2 linked regions of the Bdellovibrio bacteriovorus genome follow. The protein of the gene in region 2 interacts with the protein of the main gene of each other region in a pairwise test. Links are inferred from orthologs where the notes say so. Each region holds a gene or a part of one and is shown on either strand. Other genes may lie near its edges. The genes, in order: rplK and AZI85_RS12260.

Region 1 (7,113 bases), 260 kb from region 2 along the record:
TATTCAGCGCCCAAACGTAACTATTACGCTTGTGGAGCTTCTTCAGTAGTAGCACCGCCACCAAGTTTCTCAGCGTAAGCATTTAAGCATCTAGCAAGTGCAGAACCTGCACCCAATAGCGTACCGAGGAACATAGCGCGAAGTTGGTCTTTGCCTGGAAGAGTCGCCAAGAATTTGATCTTAGCATCGTCCAACGCTTCACCGTCCATAACACCAGACTTGATCTGAAGAACTTCAACGTCCTTCGCGAATTCAGCCAATGTTTTTGCAGTAGCGTTCACTTCACCGTAAGAGAATACGATGGCGTTAGTACCTTTCATTGAATTAGCAAATGCCTTTTCAATAGCTGGGTGATCTTTGAACGCTCTTTTTGCAAGAGTGTTGCGGACAACCTTCATCTCTGATTCAGCAGCATTCAATTTTTTGCGCAAAGTAGTAACTTGCTCAACCTTGATGCCTTTGAAGTCAACGATGAAAGCTCCTTTAGCTTTTCCGAATTTCTCCGTGATTAGCTGAATCTCTTGCTCTTTATCTGCGCGAGTGATCATAAGTGAGCCTCCTTTCGTTAGATTCTTTCTACTCCAGTTTTGCTGAAGTAGGTTGTGCGATTCAGGTTGGTTTGGAGTCACCTAGAACTAGGAAACTTTTTGCCTTATCTCGGTAGGCCCCACACCGTCGTGGGATTACATCTACTAAAAGAAACCTACTGTCTCTGATCGCAATAAAAACTTAAGCTCCGATTTGCATCGGAGCTTTTAATTACATTTAAAATTATGCGTTAGTAGCAGTTAGAGCTGCTGCCGCATTTGGCTCAATCTTAACACCAGGGCCCATAGTTGAAGCTACGGAGATAGTTTTAAGATAGATACCTTTAGACGCTGCTGGTTTAGCTTTAACGATAGCACCCAACAAAGTTAGGAAGTTATCGCGAAGTTTAGCATCGCCCATAGATTTCTTACCGATACCAGCGTGAACGATACCTGCTTTATCAACGCGGAAATCAAGCTTACCTTTTTTCTCGGCAGCTACGGCTTCACCAACGTTCATAGTTACAGTACCGATTTTTGGATTCGGCATCAAACCACGAGGTCCCAAGATCTTAGCAACTTTAGAAACAGTCGCCATCATATCTGGAGTCGCGATACATTTGTCGAAATCCAACCAACCACCTTGAATTTTAGCTACAAGGTCGTCAGCACCAACGAAGTCAGCGCCAGCCGCTTTCGCTTCAGCCTCTTTAGGACCTTTTGCGAAAACAACAACTTTAACTTCTTTACCAAGACCGTGAGGCAAAGAGATCGCGCCACGAACTTGTTGGTCAGATTGCTTAGGGTCAATACCCAAGCGCAAAGCTACGTCGATAGATTCATCAAATTTAGCTGGAGCAGTCGCTACCACAAGTTTGAATGCTTCTTCAACAGAGTATTTTTTTTGAGAATCAACCTTCTTAGAGGCTGCTTCGAATTTTTTACCTGCCATACATCACCCCTATGCGATATCGATGCCCATGCTCTTAGCTGTACCAGCAACTTGTGACATTGCGGATTCAACTTTCAAGCAGTTCAAGTCAGGCAATTTCGTTGTAGCGATTTGCTTGATTTGATCGTTATTGATTTTGCCTACTTTGTCTTTTTGCGGTTGTTTGGAACCAGATTCCAATTTCAACGCCTTTTTGATCAAAGAAGACACCGGTGGTGTTTTCGTAATGAAAGTAAACGATCTGTCTTGGTAAACAGTGATGATGATAGGGATGATGCTATCACCCAACGCTTGTGTACGAGCGTTGAACTGCTTACAGAATTCCATGATGTTTACCCCGTGCTGTCCAAGTGCCGGTCCAACGGGAGGAGCTGGATTAGCTTTCCCTGCCGGTATTTGCAGCTTGATCATTCCTGTAACTTTTTTTGCCATGACCCACTCCTGCAAGAGGTTTGTTTAAGAGTGCCTCGACCAATTCGAAGCGACCCGTGCTTAAAGTGCTACCTATGTAGCGCTTAAATTATTGTTTTTCAACTTGAATGTAGTCCAATTCCACTGGAGTTGGTCTACCGAAGATGCTGACAAGGACTTTCAGCTTTCCTTTGTCCTCGTTCACTTCTTCTACAGAACCCTGGAAGTTGCTGAATGGACCGTCAATAACAGTCACATTCTCACCCACAGAGAACTTCACTTTCGGCTTCGGCTTTTCAGCCACGCCCGCCATTTGCTGCGTTACGCGAAGAACTTCAGCTTCCGGTACTTCTGGAGGACGAGTTTTAGTCCCACCCACGAAGCCGGTCACTTTAGACGAATTGCGTACTAAATGCCAAGTCTCATCATTCAAAAACATCTGAACGAAGATATAACCTGGGAAAAATTTACGCGATTTAGTTTGTTTTTGGCCTTTTACAAGCTCAACAACGCTTTCCGCTGGAATAAGGATTTCCCCGAAGAACTCTTCCATTTTATTGGATTTGATCTTTTCTTCGATCGCCTTTTTAGCGGTGTTTTCACAACTTGTTTGAACGTTAACGATATACCACTTTTTGTCCATGGTCCGTTCCTTACTTCATGAGGTAGTTGATAAAGAAGCCAGAAATCAAATCGAATGAGCTGATGATCACGCTAGAGATAAGAACCATCACCACACAAGCGATTGTCATGGCAGTCGTGTCTTTACGAGAAGGCCATACCACCTTACGAATTTCAGAGACAACTTCTTCACCCCAAGACATTACTTTTGGGTTGAATTGAAGGACTGCGAAGACAACCAAGCCCAAAGCCACAGGAACACCGTGACGAACAATGTCTGAGTCCGCAGCTCTTGCTACAACCCCGAACGCGCCCGCGAAAGCCTTGATGAGAAGAGATGTTGTCAAACCGACCAAGATAGCTGCGATGGCAAAGCTGATTGTCAAAATCTTAGAGTTGGCCTTTTCCATAGTTCCTCTTTGTTTGGATTTCAAAATTGGCAGGGGCGGAGGGATTCGAACCCACGACCTAACGATTTGGAGTCGTTCGCTCTACCACTGGAGCTACACCCCTGCGATCTTCTTGATGATAATTAACCAATCCCTTCGTTGCTCGGTCGTCGGCGTACTATCTGTACGCTCTCCTCGGTCGCGCCTCGGGCTTGATTAATTCTCATCAAGAATCTCCTTATTTAGGAGACACAAGTAGCAGTGCTATTGTTAGCATTGCCAAAAATACATCGACGAAGTCGATGTGCTACAAAACACCGCGGGGGACCCTTTTGTCAAGGAGTCCCCCAGGTGATTTTAATTTAGCCTATGCTGCGTTATCGTTATTCAACGATTTCAACAACTACGCCGGCGCCAACTGTACGGCCACCTTCGCGGATCGCGAAACGCAATTCTTTTTCCATTGCGATTGGAGCGATCAACTCAACAGCCAATTCAACGCGGTCACCAGGCATAACCATTTCAGTTCCAGCTTTCAAAGTACAAACACCAGTTACGTCTGTTGTACGGAAGTAGAACTGAGGACGGTAACCATTGAAGAATGGAGTGTGACGTCCGCCTTCTTCTTTAGTTAGGATGTACGCTTCAGCTTTGAATTTTTTGTGAGGTTTTACTGAACCTGGTTTAGCCAAAACTTGACCACGTTCAACTTCTTCTTTTTTAGTACCACGAAGAAGAACACCACAGTTGTCCCCTGCTTGACCTTCATCAAGAAGTTTACGGAACATTTCGATACCAGTTACAGTCGTTTTTTGAGTTGGACGGATACCGATGATTTCGATCTCGTCACCAACTTTAACGATACCACGCTCTACACGGCCAGTAACAACTGTACCACGACCAGAGATAGAGAATACGTCCTCTACTGGCATCAAGAAAGTTTTGTCAGTAGCACGAACTGGTTCAGGGATGTAAGCATCACAAGCGTCCATCAATTTCATGATAGCTGGACGACCGATTTCAGAAGTGTCACCTTCCAAAGCCTTCAAAGCAGAACCTTTAACTACTGGGATTTCGTCGCCAGGGAATTCGTACTTAGAAAGAAGCTCACGAACTTCAAGTTCAACAAGGTCCAACAATTCTTTATCGTCAACCATGTCAACTTTGTTCATGAATACAACTAGAGCAGGAACACCTACTTGACGAGCAAGAAGGATGTGCTCACGTGTTTGTGGCATTGGACCGTCAGCAGAAGAAACTACTAGGATAGCTCCGTCCATTTGAGCGGCACCAGTGATCATGTTTTTTACGTAGTCGGCGTGGCCTGGGCAGTCAACGTGAGCGTAGTGACGTTTGTCAGTTTCGTACTCAACGTGAGTTGTAGAGATAGTGATACCACGTTCTCTCTCTTCAGGAGACTTATCGATTTGATCGTAAGACATCGCCTGAGCTTTACCAGCTGCTGCAAGAGTAGTAGTGATAGCAGCAGTCAAAGTTGTTTTACCATGGTCAACGTGACCGATTGTGCCGATATTTACGTGCGGCTTCGAGCGGTTAAATTTCTCTTTAGACATTATTCCTCCTGCAGAGATTTATTATAAAAGTCGTAAACGCTTTAACTAAAAACTTAACTTCAATTTCCAAATTATCCGAGTAACAAGTGGAGCCCATGATCGGAGCCGAACCGACGACCTCACCCTTACCAAGGGTGTGCTCTACCACTGAGCTACATGGGCAAGTGCATCGCCAGATAAATCTTCTCTTCGTTGCTCTGTCGTCGGTGTGCGGTGCACACCTTCCTCGGTCGCGCCTCGATAAGATTTACCTGTCGAAGCACTTCCTAACAACTTAGAAAACTTATCTCGCGATACCCAACTCTGACAAATTTGGAGCGGGAAACGGGTCTCGAACCCGCAACCCTCTGCTTGGAAGGCAGATACTCTAGCCAATTGAGCTATTCCCGCCCTATCAGAGTGCCCGAAGAAGAGTAAACTCCTCTTCCCATTTTCATCTGGGTTAACATTCAAAATGGTGGGCAGGGAAGGATTCGAACCTTCGTAGACGCAAGTCAACGGATTTACAGTCCGTCCCCTTTAGCCACTCGGGCACCTACCCATTTTGTGAATGTTGACCCAGAAAAAATGGAGCTGGTTATGGGACTCGAACCCGCAACCTGCTGATTACAAATCAGCTGCTCTACCAATTGAGCTAAACCAGCCTTACTGAGATAACCGAAATGTTTTACGGATAAAATCTAAGTCCGTCAAAGATAATTATTTGCCAGATTACGATTTTTTTCGGTTTCCGCGCGGTGCGTGCTGCCTAAGAGTTTCAGTTAACGCCATAGCTGTCGCTACAGAAGCGTTATAACTCGCCGAAGAACTAGCCTGCGGAATGAAAACTAATTCATCACAAAGTCTTTCTGTTGTCACTCTCAAACCTTTGTCTTCCGAACCAATCGCCCAAATAACTTTATCTGGAAGATCCAATTCAAAAATAGATCTTTTTCCACGCGGACTGAGACCAAAAATCCAATAGCCTTTTTTCTTTAATTCTTCTGCATAGTTAGAGAAGTTCGTCGTTTCCACAACCGGAACGTGCTCAACTCCACCACAAGCGACTTTATGAACTGTCGGAGTTAGACCCACCGCGCGATCCTCGGGAATCAATACGCCGTGAGCACCAGTAAGCCAAGAAGTTCTCATAATTGCGCCAAGGTTGTGCGGATCTTCGATACCGTCCAACATCAACACGACAGACTTATCGAAACTATCAAGACCACCCATATCCAAAGTCGGTGCGCCATCGACAAAAATCGCAGCACCCTGTTGGGAAGAACCGAACTTTTCGATCACGTTCTCGGGCTTGATATCCACTTTCACTTTTTTCTCTGTCGCAAACTCGTACATATCACGAAGATCACCGGAATGTTCCCATCCTTGACGGATCCACATGCCTTTCACTTGGTTAGGACGCACGTTTAAGACTTCATTGATCGCATGAGTCCCGATCACGATACGCCAGTCACGCGGAATCTGATTTTCCGAGCGCGCGGCAGGATGAGGACCGCGTCCTTGCTGTAGACGGCCGCTTTGAGGACGACCTCCCCCAGAGGGACGAGCACCGCTTTGTTGCGGACGTTGAGATTGAGAACCACGAGACGGACGAGAATTATTTTTCTTCATAAGCAGCCATTACAAAATCTGTTGCAGTTTCCTTGATGTTATTTGATTCAAGGATGGGTCTTCCAACGACCAGTGCCGAAGCTCCTTTACGAAGAGCTTCTTTAGGACCCATGATACGCTTTTGATCGCCGGAATCCTGCATACTAAATCGAATTCCAGGTGTGACAAGGTAAAGATCGCGGTTTTGTAAAAGGTCTAATTCATGCGGAGAACAAACCACGCCTTGAAGGCCCGAAGAGCTGACTAAATTCACCAGATCGGTCACGTGCTGAGCAATCGGTTGTTCCTTCATATTCCCAGGGACAGAAGCTTGATCCCAAGATGTTAGAATAGTGACCGCCAAAATCTTGAAAGGCCTTTGGCTTTGCAGCTCTTTTTCTACGGCGGCCATCCTTTTTAAGGCTTCGGCTCCACTGAGAGCATGAACTGTGACCAAAGAAGCCCCTGCTTCGAAACTCGCGCGAACGGCGGCCTCCATGGTGGAAGGAATATCAAAGTGTTTATTATCCAGGAAAATCGGGCCCCGTTGTGCCATTTCTTTGACGAACTCCATGCCGTAGCGAAGGCAGAGGCGAGGCCCCAGCTTAAATCCCCCGACGATATCACTAAGATCATCGGCAATTTTTAAAGCCTGGTCGCGAGTGTCGACGTCGAGAGCTAAAATAATCGGATTTCTCATCGGATGAGCGCGAAGATTTTTTTTCAAAGGGAACTCCTGGCATAAAGGATTTTTGAAGTTTCTCATTCGGGGATGAACGAAGCAACTATCGGCGCGGCCCGTCTCACCCAGAGACACCTCTTTTTCAACTTAGAGAATTCATTTAGCCACCTCTGCGGCTGAGATATACTAAGAAAAAGGCTGAAAAGTATGAAAATCTTCAATCAAAGACGCCGTCTGATCGTCAATCGCGAAGTTCAATACGATGTGCTTATGTACGTGGGCATTTTTGTTATGTCCATCTTTGCGGTTCAAGCCTTGGCGATGTACATATTTTTAAGCCGGCTTGAACACGTCGTCAGTCACATGA
Region 2 (5,389 bases):
CCGGAGTGCAGCCCATGAACAGACGATTCACTGTCAGGTAAGCAAAACTCACCATCGCGAACAAAGACAGTGTCGCAAGATAGATCATACCCTGAGAGTCTGGGTTTGTAAGGTTGCCGATCAAATCGACTTTGGTGATAACCAAAAGAATGATCATGCAAAGAAGGCTCGAAGCTACGACAAGCATGCCATCAAGCATGGCAGCTGAAAAACTCCAAGTCGCTTTTTTGTACTCTTCTTTAACAGCCGTTTGAGAGATTTTTTGTTTGCTGTTGTCGAAATCCAACCGGCGGTTCTTTTGAAGCGTCTTAAGAATTTCATCAACGGCCGCAGAGCCATCACCACCCACTTCCGTAGCACCCGGAGTTGGTTGGATTTGTGTTGAAGAGTTGCGGTTTTTGCGTGGAAGAGGAGGACGCAAAGGATCGACAGAGGATTCCTCGATCAATTCCAAGCCTTGATCCATCATACGGTTTTTAGAAAACGTTTCTGTCTGAGCTTCGTCTTTGGCTGCGCCGGCTGTTTTCTTTTTGTGAAAACCTAGACCGTCCGTGAGCGGCTTAAACTCAAATTCCTCGAAGGGATCCATTCCCTCTCCTTTCAACACATCAGATCAAAGTCATACTTTAGGACTGATACCAGAGCCATGCAAGCCGTTTCAACTCGCAAAACCTGGGGTCCCAAGGTGACTGGGCGAAGGCCTAGTTCCTGGAATTTTTCGACTTCATTGTGAGAAAATCCCCCTTCAGAACCCACGATAATCCAGATGGCTTTGACGCCTTGAGGGTTTAGAGACTTCACCTGTTGAACATAATCCTTGATGCTAAGAGTCGACGGACCCTCATAAGCAAATAGACCCACATGACCAGCGTCCCGGTTAATCAAACCTGATACTTTCTCAAACGAGATTGCCGGTTGAACTTTCATGAGGTCGCCGCGGCCAGATTGTTGGGTGGCGGAGCGGACGATCTTATCCCAACGCTCGACCTTGTTATCAGAAAGTTTTTCGCCCGAGCGCAGGAAGCTGAATTCAGAAAAGAAAGGCTGAATGCTTTTCACACCCATCTCCACGGCTTTTTCCATGATGGCATCCATCACGGGGAAGCGCGAAATAGAAAGTGCTAAATGAATATGCGGTTCCTTCAAAGGAGGAATCGTCCGCTCTTCGAGAATTCTTGCCGTGGCATTTTTCTTTGAGACTTGCGTGACTTCAACGAAGTAGGCTTTACTGTCTTCAGTAAGGACTTCAAACTTTGAACCTACTTCTTGGCGACAGACATCGAAAATATGATGAAAGACGTCCCCAGTGAAGTTCACCTGATCTTGGAATAAATCTTTTTTCTCTATCCAATAACGTCTCATGCTTTTGACTGCGCCCAGTATCCAACCCACTCGTCTTTTTCTAAACGGCGAAGAACGGTGAGGCCTGAGTTTTCCATGAACTTTTCAAAGAAGTGGTTATCACGTTCTTCTAAAATACCTGTCAGAAGAATATGACCACCTGGTTTTAGCACACGAAGAAGATCCGATTTGATGTTGATCAGAACACCATCGATGATGTTCGCAACCACGACATCGTATTGAGAGCGCATATCTTCAATCTGTGTTTCGGGAATGTCGATTTGTTCAAGTTTATTCAACTTCACATTTTCACGAGCCACACGGCGTGCTTCCGGATCAATCTCGATTCCAGTAACAAGACCCATGCCGCTCATTTGCGCAAGCATCGCCAAAATCGCGGTGCCTGTCCCGACATCAAGAAGAGCCCACTCTTTCACGTCGTTTTTATATTTTTCAGCGAGTTTATGAATAAAGAAAGCCATCATCTGTGTGGTCGCATGAGTGCCGGTTCCAAATGCCATGCCCGGATCGATAAAGATCGCGTGTTTGCATTCTTCAGGAGGCTGCAACCAGCTTGGAACAACCCAGAAATCACCGACGAGCTTGAAAGGTTTAAAACCTTTTTTCCATTCCTCAAGCCAGTCTTTGTTTTCTTCTTCAAAGATATTCCATTTGATGCCGCCGTTGATTTCAAGAAGGCCATCAAAGAAATTCTGTGCTGGTTTTTCGGGGAAGAACACATCCACTTCGTGAGAGCGGACGTGAAGAAGTTTAGGATCGTAGGTAAGATCTGGCTGAATAAAAGCCAAAGCCTCTGTCACTCCAGAGGCTCCACATTCAAAACTATGTGTGGTGATGATGTCTTCCAGCTCTGCTGGAACTTGGCTTAGACGAACGCGGAAATAAGAATTGTCACTCATGAAGAGTGTTGTTACCAGAATCCGCCGTTTTTTCAAGGGTTTCCCCGGCCGGAGCCGAGGATGCCGCGGCCGCAGGGGCAGCAGAGGCTGAACTGCTATTAGTTGCGGCAGAAAGGAGACTATTCGCTTTCGTGTTGGCAGAAACTACAGGGTTTGTTCCAGTAGGGGCCGCCGTGGCAGGGGAAAGAGCTCCCGTCACTGTGGGTAAAGCCGTTGCTGAAGGAGCGACAGTGACCGCGACCACCGTTGCCGATGCTGTAGGCCCTTCACCCGAGGACTCTGCCACTTTGCGTTTTGCTTTGGGCTTAGAATTATCAATGAACGAGCCCTGAAGGTCGATGCGGTCCCCAGTCATTATTCCTATTTGCTCTAACATCGGAAGTTCATCACGAGATAAAAGAGTGTACTCGCGAGCCACGGCGACTTTGTCGTAAACAGCGATGATTTTTAGCTGTCCCACCGGCACCGTGATTTCACCAACAGCGTTGGCACCACTGGCATCACGAATATTGAGTTTACGAACGGCTGTCACCACCAGATTCTTTTTCAATCCTGAAGAGGGACCCGCGTTGATGTAGAAGTCTTTGTAGACGGTGTCATCTTCAGACATCGTGATATTGCGGCGAACATCCACGATGGCGATATCGGCGGCTTGTGATTTCATCGTGAAACCGGCAAGAAGCAGAACAAGAGTTAATAACTTCATAAGAAAACCCTTCCATGGTTTGTCTAAAAGCTTTATCGGCTGTCTTAAAATGAAACTTAAGGCTCGTTGCTGAAATGCCGGCCCCGACTCGACTTGAGTTTAGCGAACGTTCATACAAATCGCTTTAACGACGATGTTGGAACTAGTATCCGGCTTATAACAGCCGTAAGTAGTCTGGGTGAGGTCCGAATTTAAAACCATAGATCCAGATCCGCTCGTACAGGCACCGCCGGTCACATATTTTCCCGCAGGGCAACTGGCGAAATACCAACCTACTGCGGCCCCCGCAGGCTGGGCTACACTGACGATTTCGTGGCCAATTTTGATATTACCTCCGCCAAGGTCCAACCGTTCTGTAGGATTCGTCGTTCCAATGCCGACGTTACCGCCACTGGTGATTCGCATGCGTTCGACAGGAGCATTGAAACCATCTGAAGTTGTGGCGAAGATAAGACGGGTCGGCATATCGTTAAGGCCAGGAACGCCGTCAACTAATGCGGCAATCGAAGCTCCGGTTCTGTAGGTAGATCCGTCATGCGCTGCAAAGTTCACGTATCCCACTTCATCTGCGTTTTGAACTATGGCGCCAGCTCGATCTTTGCGAACAACAAAGTTACTTCCCCAGGCGTCATTCTGAGAGCGCGTAAAATAAGCGGAGCCACCGACGACATCCAGTGGAGCTGTTGGAGAGTTCGTTCCGATACCCACATAACCGGCAAAGTACGACGGCACTGTAGGATCATTCGTGTAGATGGACCACTTGTTTGTTCCTTGCACGCCATCGACATAGACGCCATAAGCATTTGTGATTGAGCCACTGCCGTTATTTCTAACGCGTGAGTGAAGTCCTATCGCTTGCGAAATTATTCCCGAGGCATCGTTATTCACTTCACCCTGAACTGCTAGTGAGGATCCCACCGTCGCTGAGGATTTATTGTAAGTACCGGACCATGAAGCAACAAGTTTATCTAAAGCGTTTGAGCCGTTGTGATGTGTGTAGTTGATCTGCGCTAAAATGCCACCGGTGATAGCGGCGGATGTTCCATCGCTTTCAGCGCCGTTGTATTGACCGACAAAAGTGCTTGCGCTGGAACTTGTTGGTGCCGCCCACATGAAATTAAAAGAAGCGGCGATATTGCCAGCGGCCGTAGCATTGGAAGTTTTATTGACTTGCAGTCTATATCCGGGAGATGCCGTGCCAATTCCAATATCTCCGGCACTGGTGATAGTCATTCGCGCCGAATTGTTGGTCTCGAAACTTAGCGCCTGTCCGTCGTTGGTTCCGACGTTCACGGTGGCGCCAGTGCTGTTGCCGCCGTCTAGAATGTTTCCGCTAGAAGCGGGGAGAAGTGAAGCCGGAATCCTTCCGGTGCCATCAAGCTCTACAAGATTTCCTGAAGAGGTTCCGAAGTTTTTCGTAGCCGCTGTTCCAAGGCCTGTTACTTGAGTGTTCGCGATCGCAATCGTGGTGCAAGCAAATGAGTCCGTGATTGAATTCCAAGTCAAAGTTTTATCGGCAGTAGAACACGAAGCGGGAACTTGAGCTGTGCCCGTGACTGTCGATCGCAATTGTCCCATGCCAAAATATTGGGGAGCCCAAGCCGATCCGTTGTGAACTAAAACTTGTCCACTGACCGGCGTGGTTGCAGAAACATCGACACCGCGGATTTTATCATCGGTATTGGTATCCGTATCATCTGCAGGTGCCCAATTTGTTCCGTTGTATTTAAGAACTTTTCCAGAAGCAAGGCCCGTCATATTAACGGCGACGCCTTTGATTTTATCAACGCTTGTCGCACTTTGAGTTCCCGAAACATCACCGCTTAAATTTCCAGTAAAGCCCGCAGAGCTACCGGAAATATTTCCGCTGACGTCATTTCCATTCACAACGGGAACTGTGCATTGAAATGTGCCGGCGGGAGCAATATGTCGAAGATACTCACCAGCACCACAAAGAGGCACACTGGATTTTAAAATAAAGTCGGCGACTGTATTTGAGCCAAGTTTTTGCGCGGTCTCAGCATACTGTGCGTGACCGGCAAAAGGAACACTGCGGATCTCACTGTCGGGACTGATGAGCTTCCAACCTGTGCCATCATAGAATTGAACTCTTAAAAGTCTTTTGTCATCAGCGATAGGGACGTAGGTGCCTCCGCCTTCACAATTTAACGTGACGGCATTGTTAAAGGCATTCAACAGCTTGAAGCCTGGGTCGACGGGATAATTTTTTGTGCCTGTGCCGATAGGGACGTCAAAGACGCCGGAAGAATTGCGCATATCAATCGCCGAAGATATTTCTTTATAGAGAACGCAAGAGCCCGAGGGATTGGTAATGGAAAATTCAAAGCGAACGCCGTTAACTTCAAGTGGAAGTCCGTCGGAATTTTTAATTCTTCCTTGATAGGTTAGAGAACCTGGAACT

The links.
Region 1: the proteins of AZI85_RS12260 (region 2) and rplK interact in binary tests that used the Escherichia coli proteins (3 or more experiments, as listed by UniProt). The link is inferred for Bdellovibrio bacteriovorus from one-to-one orthologs.

The regions. Positions count from the first base shown.
Region 1 is NZ_LUKF01000016.1:288,627-295,739, forward strand. What follows is about bases 201-3,050. They hold rplK (50S ribosomal protein L11), read right to left. Parts: upstream 1,912-3,050; coding sequence 1,489-1,911; downstream 201-1,488. Other genes in these bases: rplJ (50S ribosomal protein L10), read right to left, coding at 201-548; rplA (50S ribosomal protein L1), read right to left, coding at 772-1,479; nusG (transcription termination/antitermination protein NusG), read right to left, coding at 2,000-2,533; secE (preprotein translocase subunit SecE), read right to left, coding at 2,544-2,921. Also shown: more of rplJ, read right to left, coding at 24-200; tuf (elongation factor Tu), read right to left, coding at 3,284-4,474; AZI85_RS11140 (TrmH family RNA methyltransferase), read right to left, coding at 5,186-6,085; pyrF (orotidine-5'-phosphate decarboxylase), read right to left, coding at 6,072-6,791; AZI85_RS11150 (hypothetical protein), read left to right, coding at 6,954-7,113. UniProt on the Escherichia coli protein: Forms part of the ribosomal stalk which helps the ribosome interact with GTP-bound translation factors.
Region 2 is NZ_LUKF01000016.1:549,999-555,387, reverse strand. Bases 329-3,265 are described here. They hold AZI85_RS12260 (50S ribosomal protein L11 methyltransferase), read right to left. Parts: upstream 2,298-3,265; coding sequence 1,359-2,297; downstream 329-1,358. Other genes in these bases: AZI85_RS12250 (hypothetical protein), read right to left, coding at 3,067-3,265; AZI85_RS12255 (hypothetical protein), read right to left, coding at 2,254-2,967; AZI85_RS12265 (RsmE family RNA methyltransferase), read right to left, coding at 601-1,362; AZI85_RS12270 (RDD family protein), read right to left, coding at 329-589. Also shown: more of AZI85_RS12270, read right to left, coding at 1-328; more of AZI85_RS12250, read right to left, coding at 3,266-5,389. UniProt on the Escherichia coli protein: Methylates ribosomal protein L11.